3 regions of the Enterobacter sp. R4-368 genome follow, and region 3 is predicted to be linked to each of the others. Evidence: predicted binding sites of a transcription regulator. Region 3 holds the regulator's gene; each other region holds the start of a gene.

Region 1 (3,282 bases), 2.2 Mb from region 3:
CATAGAGACACGAATAATATCAATGGCGCCAATTTGTGCCTGTTCAATGACTTGCTTCTCATCGCCTAATACGCCGCCTGGAAAGGTCTTAATATCCAGCCGACCGTCTGTCGCCTTACTGAGCTTTTCCCCCATATGTTTTACCGCCACCACATTGGGGTAGTCGGCGGGGTGAACATCGGCAGCGCGAAAGGTTTGGGCGACAGAGGCGTGGGAGATAAACAGCAGAGCGGAACTAATACAGACTTTCAGTAAGGTTTTCGCTGAGTTCATATTTCCGTGTCTCCAGAGGGTTTATTTTTTAGGCGCAAAAGACCGACCGCGAACAGAATGTTCGTGGCATTACACCGGATTGTTTTTATGGGTATGTCTGAAAAACAGACCTTCTGAAGCGTAGTCACTCAGGTGGGTTATTGCGACGATGATGTTCACAAAAAGAGCCGAAATTCAGCACGGCGTTTCATTTTTGTAGCGAAGCTCTTTTTATTTTCAAAAAAACCGTATTTCAGGTGCTTTTTTTTGCGATCCTCCTCGAAGTTTTCCATTTTCAGGCAAAAAAAATGGCGCATAACGCGCCAGTCATTTAGCCAACCTGCACCGAGAGCATACTGAGCGATCCCATCTCGAGACCATCGACCGGTATCGACACAGGTTCCCTGCCATCCCATGCGCCAAGCACATACAGCAACGGCAGGAAGTGATCCGGCGTCGGGTTAGAGAGCGAACCGCCTTCATGGTCAAGATAATTGACCAACGGATGCTGCTCGGCTGGCCCCTGCCAGGTCAGGTTCTCTTTCACATAATCATTGAACGCAATGGCCCACGGATACGGCGTATTTTCGCCATGCCAGCGCGCAGTTCGCAGGTTATGTACCACATTACCGCTGGCCACCAGCATAATGCCTTCATCGCGAAGTGCCGCCAGTTTGCGCCCCATTTCGAAGTGCCATGCCGCCGGTTTGGTGCTGTCGATACTGAGCTGCACCATCGGAATATCCGCGTTCGGGTACATTTTAATCAACACGCCCCATGAACCGTGGTCAAAACCCCAGGCTTCTTTATCCAGCGTTACCGGCACTGGCGAGAGCAATTCCACCAGGCGTTGCGCCAGTTCCGGCGAGCCCGGAGCAGGGTAATGCGTATCGTATAACGCCTGCGGGAAACCGCCGAAATCATGGATAGTTTTCGGCGCTTCCATAGCGGTCACGCCGGTTCCGCGAGTAAACCAGTGCGCGGATACCACCACAATCGCTTTCGGGCGTGGCAGCGTCTCGCCCAGAGCGCTCCAGGCGCGGGTATAAACGTTATCTTCCAGCACATTCATTGGGCTGCCGTGGCCCAAAAACAGTGCAGGCATGCGAGGTGCTGACATGGTGATATCCTTACTGAGTGTGTCTATTTTGATAAACGTAGGTTACGCTTTTTCGGCGGGTGAAGAACTCAGATAACCATGATGAAGATCATCAGTAATTTTGAATGTAAGGAATGCGTAAAGGTCGCCACTCCGTCTCGCTTTTTTTGCAACAAAATCTTAGATTAATGAGAATGATTATCATAAAGGAGTAACTTATGTCAGTACCTTTGATTCTGACCATCCTGGCAGGCGCGGCGACGTTTATTGGCGCGCTTCTTGGTGTTATCGGCCAGAAGCCCTCAAACCGCGTACTGGCGTTTTCACTCGGCTTTGCCGCCGGGATCATGCTGCTTATCTCACTGATGGAGATGCTGCCCGCCGCGCTGGCAACGGAAAATATGTCGCCCATGCTCGGCTACGGCATGTTTGTGGTCGGGTTGCTGGGCTATTTCGCGCTGGATCGCCTGCTGCCACACGCGCATCCGCAAGATTTAATGCAGGGCACACAGCAAACTTTTCCGCGCGGCATTCGCCGTACCGCCATTTTGCTGACGCTCGGTATCAGCCTGCATAACTTTCCCGAAGGGATCGCCACTTACGTTACCGCCAGTAACGACCTGGAACTCGGCTTTGGCATCGCTTTTGCGGTTGCATTACACAATATTCCTGAAGGACTGGCGGTTGCAGGGCCGGTCTATGCGGCGACCGGGTCAAAACGCAGTGCGGTTTTCTGGGCGGGTATTTCAGGTATGGCGGAAATCCTTGGCGGGGTGCTGGCGTGGCTGATTCTGGGAAGCCTGGTCTCGCCGGTAGTGATGGCGGCGATTATGGCTGCAGTCGCCGGGATCATGGTAGCGCTGTCGGTCGATGAGCTGATGCCGCTGGCAAAAGAGATCGATCCCAATAACAACCCAAGCTATGGCGTGCTGTGCGGCATGTCGGTGATGGGATTAAGCCTGGTGGCGTTACAGGCGATGGGGTTTGGCGGGTAAGTCAGAGTGATGACGGGCAGCGGTGTATTAATCGCCCTGCCCAACGCGCCGGTGTTTTTTCAACTCCTCCACCACGCGTAAATAACCTTTATATATCGCTTCCCGATCATGACGGCAGGCTTTGCAATTACGTTTAAGCACGTGGATATAACCAAAGACAATCACAACAACAGCCACAATCCAATACCAGGAAATGAACACATTGCCTCCGTCATATATTCGGCAAAAATTGCTTCACAAATTAATTACAAAGCCACTTAAATTGAACGAGTTAGAAAAATCTCAAATCCCTTGTAATACTCGCCGCAACGCTTACCACTTTATAAGTAGAACAATTGATTTTCAATGCGTGATGACCAGAAGCACGCCAAACTTTGATGCAGAACAGGCAAAAAAATCCGCAGCTCTTGGCTGCGGATTTTTACGGAGAAGGTTAACTGTTAGCTGGCTTTGCGCTCATGTTCCTGGCGATAAGCCACCAGGTCTTCAATCGTCACTACCGCCATATTGTGCTGTTTCGCAAACGCGATGCATTCCGGGGCGCGCGCCATTGAACCATCATCATTGGTTAATTCACACAGCACACCCGCCGGTTTGAAGCCCGCCAGCGTCACTAAATCGATAGTCGCTTCTGTGTGACCACCACGGGTCAGCACGCCACCCGGCTGCGCACGCAGCGGGAACACGTGGCCTGGACGGTTCAGATCGGACGGTTTTGCGCCATCGGCAATCGCCGCACGAACAGTAGTGATACGGTCAGCCGCCGAAACGCCGGTGGTTACGCCATGCGCCGCTTCAATGGTCACAGTAAAACCGGTGCCAAATGCGCTGGTGTTGTTCTCTACCATCATTGGCAGATCGAGTTGTTTACGGCGTTCGTCGGTCAGGCACAGGCAAACAATGCCGCTACCGTGGCGAATGGTCAGTGCCATCTGC
Region 2 (3,282 bases), 360 kb from region 3:
GTGTTACCGCATGCGCCACCGGGCATCCGCCAGCCAGCGCAAGCGCGCCGCCCAGCGCGCCCATACTTTTTAATAAACGACGCCGGGAAGGTTCGCTGACGTCGTTGTTATCCTCTTGCTTCATGGTATTAGTCCAGCCCCAGCACGCCGCGCAGCTGCGCCAGATCTTCCGCCAGTGTTGTGATCGGCCCTTTCAGCGCATTGCGGTCGGCGTCGGTCAGCTTATCGTAAGTCTCATACCCATCTTTAGTGCGGTATTTCGCAAGGATGGTATCCACTTTCTTGAAGTTGGCATCGACTTTCGCCAGCAGTTCGGCGTTATCTTTCTGCAATTGCGGACGCAGCAAATCAACGATTTTCTGAGCGCCATCGACGTTAGCCTGGAAGTCCCACAAGTCCGTGTGGCTGTAGCGATCTTCTTCACCACTGATTTTGCTGGCGGCCACTTCCTCAATCAGGCCAGCGGCACCGCCAACCACTTTAGAAGGAGGGAACGCCAGCTCATTAATGCGCGTTTGCAAATCAACCACATCGGAGTAGAGCTGATCGGCATATTTGTCCATCTCTTTGGTGCTGTTGTCGCCAAACAGGGCTTTTTCCAGACGGTGGAAACCGGTGAATTTCGGATCGGCGGCTTTATGCTCGTAATCATCTTCACGGGCATCAATGCTGCCATCGAGATCGGAGAAAAGCTCAGCAATCGGTTCAATACGCTCGTAGTGCTGGCGCGTCGGCGCGTACAGCGCTTTCGCTTTTTCAATATCGCCCGCTTTCACCGCCTCGGTGAACGCTTTGGTGCCGGAAACCAGCTGCGCCGTTTCAGCAACCACATACGCTTTATACGCGGTAATGGCTCCGCTCAGGCTCAGCAGCGCGTCACCTTTTGCCGCATCGGCTGTTGCCGCGCCTTTCACCACCAGCTTACCTTTCGGGTTGGTTAACAGACCGCAGGTCATCTCATACTCGCCCGGCTGCAGGTTGGCGGTTAGCTTCTGGCTAAAACCTGGCGCGATATTTTCACGCTCTTCAACCACCATTACGCCTTTGAGGATCTCCCACTCGAGCGCTTTCTGGCTGTGGTTGAGAATAATAAACTGCGTTTTACCCGCGTTCACCGTCAGGTTCATCGGCTCACACTGCTTGTCCGTAACCGTGACTTTCACCTGCGGAATATCCGCGGCATGCACCGCAAAAGCACTGGAGATGAATGCCGCCATCCCGGCCTGTAATGCACTACGACGAAAATGAATTGCCATGCCCTTTCCCTTAATTAGTATGTTGTAACTATAAAGCGATTACGGTGCCGCCCGTGAAGGCTGCGTACCCGCGCGAGGCGGTAAAACAAACATCACCAGCGCCGGGATCAGATAGATAAAGTAGACCACCACTTCGCTGACGCTTGGCGTTTCCTGGTAACCAAAAATCCCTTCCAGCAGCGTGCCGGTGAGGGAATGCGTGGTGAGCACATTACTGAAATCGAAGGCCACATCCTGGAAGTGGTTCCATAATCCCGCTTCGTGAAAAGCGCGGATCGCCCCGGCGGCAAGCCCGGCCGCGACAAAGAGAATAAACAGGCTGGTCCATTTGAAAAACGCGCCAAGATTCAGACGCACGCCGCCCCAGTAAAGCAAGAAACCGAGCACCACCGCCGTAGCCAGCCCCAGCACCGCGCCCAGCGGTGGCCAGACGCCAACATCCTGCTGGAACGCCGCCAGCAGAAAGAACACTGATTCCAGCCCTTCGCGTGCCACGGCGAAAAAAACCATCAGGATCAGCGCCCAACCGTGGTTATGACTGCGCGCCAGCGCGCTGTCGACCGCCTGCTCCAGTTGCACTTTGACGTTGCGCGACACTTTGCGCATCCAGAACACCATCCAGGTGAGGATCACCACGGCGATCGCCGCGACAATGCCTTCAAACAGCTCCTGCTCTTTTTGCGGGAACTCGCCGGTGGTTTCATTAATCGCGATACCCAATCCAAGGCAGAGTGCGGCGGCAAGAAAAACACCAATCCACATCACGCTTATCCAGCGTCCGCGCTGGGTACGTTTCAGATAACTGGCAATCAGGCTGACGATCAGCGCCGCTTCGAGGCCTTCACGTAACATAATCAAAAATGGAACAAACATGGAGGAAACCCCTAGTGTCATGCGCGGTCAACGGTTGCAAAGAAAAGTAAATTGCATTGATAGTGATTATCATTACGGCGCAAGGAAACTCAAGCGAAAAATGTTGAGAATGATAACTGGATGTAACCGCGTAGCAGGCTAACCATGCGGTTTTTGCGTTATGCGGAAGCGGTTGAAATAAAGCAAAAACATAGCTTACAAATCTTTAACTTTATATTTACCCCACTTCAGCGCTGTGGCTAAATAAACGTCCCGTTTCGTTTACCTGCAAAATTAAAGACATGACTAACTTTTTTCATTTTTTGCTGGCGCTGATAGTAATCCTCGCGCTGGCCTGGCTGGTGAGTTTCGACCGCCGGCACATTCGTTTTCGCTTCATCCTGCAATTAATTGTTATTGAACTGGCGCTGGCGTGGTTTTTCCTGCACGCGCAAAGCGGGTTAACGCTGATTAAATACGTTTCCGGCTTCTTTGAAGCGCTGCTGAAATTCGCGGGCGAAGGCACCAGCTTTGTCTTCGGCGGGATGAGCGAAAAAGGGCTGGCCTTTATCTTCCTCGGCGTGCTGTGCCCTATCGTCTTTATTTCCGCGCTGATCGGTATTTTGCAGCACTGGCGCATTCTGCCCATCTTTATTCGTTTGATAGGCACATTGCTGTCAAAACTGAACGGCATGGGCAAACTGGAGTCGTTTAACGCCGTCAGCTCGCTGATCCTCGGCCAGTCGGAAAACTTTATTGCTTATAAAGGCATCCTCGCCGATCTCTCCTCGCGCCGCATGTTCACCATGGCAGCAACGGCGATGTCGACGGTGTCGTTGTCGATTGTCGGCGCGTATATGACCATGCTGGATGCAAAATATGTGGTTGCCGCGCTGATCCTCAATATGTTCAGCACCTTTATTGTGCTGTCGGTAATTAACCCGACGCGCCCGGAAGCGGAAGCCGAGGTCAAGCTGGAAAAGCTCCACGAATCGCAAAGCTTCTTTGAGATGCTCGGTGAGTACATCCTCGCGGGTTTCAAAGTAGCAATGATTATTCTGGCGATGCTGATTGGCTTTATTGCGCTGATTAGCGCCATTAATGCCCTCTTCTCCGCCTTGTTCGGCATCAGCTTCCAGCAAATCCTCGGTTATGTGTTTTACCCGCTGGCATG
Region 3 (3,282 bases):
CCGACAGACACCTCGAACACCACCGGTGTGCAGTTCTATAACCGTACCGGCTATCTCAATCCGTGCCTTGATTCGTCGCGTAACTTTGTGGACAAAGTGATTGGCGAAATCCAGCAAATGCATAAAGAAGCCGGGCTGCCGCTGAATACCTGGCATTTTGGCGGTGACGAAGCGAAAAATATCTATCTGGGTACAGGCTATACGGATCAGAAAAAACCGGAAGCGGGCAAAGGCATTATCGATCAGAGCAATCAGGATAAGCCATGGGCGAAATCGCAAGCCTGCCAGGCGATGATCAAAGAGGGCAAAGTTGCCGATGTTGAACATCTCTCCAGCTATTTCGGCGTGGAAGTCAGCAAGCTGGTGAAAGCACACGGCATTGATACTATGCAGGCGTGGCAGGACGGTTTGAAAGATGCCAAAGACGCGTCGGTGTTCGCCACCGATCATGTCAATGTTAACTTCTGGGATACGCTCTACTGGGGCGGTTTTGACTCGGTGAATGACTGGGCGAATAAAGGTTTCCGTGTTGTCGTCTCCAATCCTGATTACGTGTATCTCGACTTCCCGAATGAGGTCAACCCGGCGGAAAGCGGCTATTACTGGGGCACGCGTTTTAGCGATGAACGTAAGATTTTCAGCTTCGCCCCGGACAACATGCCGCAGAACGCGGAAACCACGCTCGATCGCGATGGCAACCCGTTTAGCGCGAAGTCCGATAAACCGTGGCCGGGCGCGTATGGCCTTTCCGCGCAGCTGTGGAGCGAAGTGGTGCGCACCGATAAGCAGATGGAGTACATGATCTATCCACGTATGGTTTCGGTGGCTGAACGCGCATGGCATCGTGCGGGCTGGGAGCAGGATTACAAAGCCGGACGTGAATACAAAGGCGGCGTGACACATATGGTGGATGTGAAAGCGCTGGAACGTGACTGGCAACGCTTTGCGAACCTGTTAGGTCATCGCGAACTGGCGAAACTGGATAAGGCTGGGGTTCATTACCGCCTGCCAGTACCGGGCGCGCGCGTGGTCGGTGGAAAACTTGAAGCCAATACCAGCTTCCCTGGCATGGTGGTTGAGTTCTCAACCGACGGCGGCAAAAACTGGCAGCGCTACGACGATAAAGCGCGTCCGCAGGTGAGCGGGGAAGTGCAGGTGCGCACCGCCAGCCCGGACGGTAAACGCTTTAGCCGTGTCGATAGCGTAAAAGCGTAATGTGATGCAGCGATTAAACCCAGCGGCGCGAGCTTGCCGGGTTTTTTCTTTTATTGCCAATGTTGCAGGCAAAAAAAAGCCAACCGTCAGGCTGGCTTTTTAGGTTTCAAAAGCAGTTATTTCGCGTCGTGCGCGTGTTCATCTTCGCGGCAGTCACCTTCGGCGCAGTGGCCGTAAAGGTAAAGACTGTGGTTAGTCAGGCGAATGCCGTGTTTCGCGGCAATTTCACGCTGACGCGCTTCAATGGAGTCATCACTAAATTCAATCACCTTGCCGCAATCGAGGCAGATCAGGTGATCGTGGTGATGTTGCTGAGTCAGTTCAAAAACGGACTTGCCGCCTTCGAAGTTATGACGGGTCACAATCCCGGCGTCGTCGAACTGGTTCAGTACACGGTAAACCGTTGCCAGCCCGATCTCTTCGCCCATGTCGATCAGTCGTTTGTATAAATCTTCCGCACTGACATGATGGTTATCCGGTTCCTGAAGCACTTCAAGGATTTTTAACCGAGGAAGCGTGACTTTCAGGCCGGCCTTCTTTAATGCGGTATTGTTGTCAGTCATGCGGAATCTGTCCTGTTGCTATACGATTCACTTCCTTAGCGGAAGTTATAAGGAATGCACCTGGGGTAATGCGTCTCATTATAGAACTGCCATGGCTGGATGAAAACTGCAAGCCCTCAAGTAAAGTAAGCTTATAAAACGTGGTGTCGCCAGCAAAGTCCTTTGCGACGGCACCCAGTTTAGCAGGGCTCATTGTACAGCGATGGAGAAAAAAGTTAAAAATTTGTAGCAATTATTTCCATTGCTTTTATCTATTAATACGGCGTAACCCACAGATTACGCCGTAGAAAATCAGGCGTTAATGATATCGTCCAGGTGCAGCTCTTCACGAACCTGTTTTACCCATTTCTGTACGCGTTCTGCGGTCATCTCGGGTTGACGGTCTTCGTCAATCGCCAGGCCAACGAAGTGGTCGTCATCCGCGAGACCTTTAGAGGCTTCAAAATGGTAGCCCGCGGTCGGCCAGTGGCCAACGATGGTCGCGCCGCGCGGTTCGATGATATCGCGAATGGTGCCCAGCGCATCGCAGAAGTATTCCGCGTAATCTTCCTGGTCGCCACAGCCGAACAGCGCAACTAATTTACCGTTAAAGTCGATCTCTTCCAGCGTCGGGAAAAAGTCATCCCAGTCGCACTGCGCTTCACCATAGTACCAGGTAGGAATGCCGAGCAACAGAATGTCATACCCTTCGATATCTTCTTTGCTGCTCTTGGCAATGTCATGTACGTCGGCAACGTCTTTACCAAGCTGACTCTGAATCATTTTCGCGATGTTTTCGGTGTTACCGGTGTCGCTGCCGAAGAAAATGCCTGTAATTGCCATGAGTAAAATAACCTCTTGAAACTTAATGAGTATGGTGGTGGCGCTACGCCCACAGATAAGGGCAATCATAGCAGAACAGGGAAGCACGCGGAAACTGCTATCGCGTCGGACTGCACTGTATGACACATGAAAGTGTTATTTCGATGATGTTTCGGAGGATTCGCTAGCCGCGCAATGCTTTCAGCTGCGCCAGCAGCATCTCTTCGATAAGCTCGCTGCGGCTCATATCTCGCGCTTCTGCCAGCTCGTTTAACGCATCGACGGCTTCCACGTTGAGTTTTAATTCGACACGCTTAAGCCCACGAACTTTATCGCGTTTTAGCTGATTGCGTTTATTGATGCGCAACTGTTCATCGCGCGAGAGCGGGTTTGTCTTCGGCCGTCCCGGGCGACGCTCATTCGCGAACAGATCTAGTGTCGTACGGTCCGTTTGTTCTTTAGCCATGGTCTAAACATACTACGGGAAAAACAAGCAATCGGGCGGCGCGCCCGGGCTGAATAGCGCGCCATCATACATCAGCACAACGGACACGCCAACGACCGGGCGCGTTGAAACGACCAGTCGCCGCCTTTTTAATCAATTTGTCTTTTCAGCGAGATAGCGACGGATAGCGCGCAAAACCGCATCGGGTTTCTCGGCATGTACCCAATGACCTGCACCTGCAATCACATGTGCTCGCGC

What was found. The regulator Fur, encoded in region 3, represses iron uptake genes when iron is present. The targets are predictions, from matches to a motif close to ATAATAATGAGAACNACTATCAA.
Region 1: a site for Fur is predicted at 1,534-1,556, ahead of zupT (zinc transporter ZupT). Genes of this name have one in related genera too.
Region 2: a site for Fur is predicted at 2,186-2,208, ahead of efeU (iron uptake transporter permease EfeU). Genes of this name have one in related genera too.

The regions. Positions count from the first base shown of each region.
Region 1 is NC_021500.1:2,309,043-2,312,324, forward strand. It holds gene H650_RS10755 (TRAP transporter substrate-binding protein) at 1-273, opposite strand, end outside; gene ygiD (4,5-DOPA-extradiol-dioxygenase) at 584-1,372, opposite strand; gene zupT (zinc transporter ZupT) at 1,570-2,346, shown strand; gene H650_RS10770 (hypothetical protein) at 2,374-2,523, opposite strand; gene ribB (3,4-dihydroxy-2-butanone-4-phosphate synthase) at 2,787-3,282, opposite strand, start outside.
Region 2 is NC_021500.1:4,852,700-4,855,981, reverse strand. It holds gene efeB (iron uptake transporter deferrochelatase/peroxidase subunit) at 1-124, opposite strand, end outside; gene efeO (iron uptake system protein EfeO) at 129-1,256, opposite strand; gene efeU (iron uptake transporter permease EfeU) at 1,296-2,129, opposite strand; gene H650_RS22610 (NupC/NupG family nucleoside CNT transporter) at 2,411-3,282, shown strand, end outside.
Region 3 is NC_021500.1:4,496,985-4,500,266, forward strand. It holds gene H650_RS20975 (beta-N-acetylhexosaminidase) at 1-1,215, shown strand, start outside; gene fur (ferric iron uptake transcriptional regulator) at 1,332-1,778, opposite strand; gene fldA (flavodoxin FldA) at 2,070-2,600, opposite strand; gene ybfE (LexA regulated protein) at 2,764-3,045, opposite strand; gene ybfF (esterase) at 3,178-3,282, opposite strand, start outside.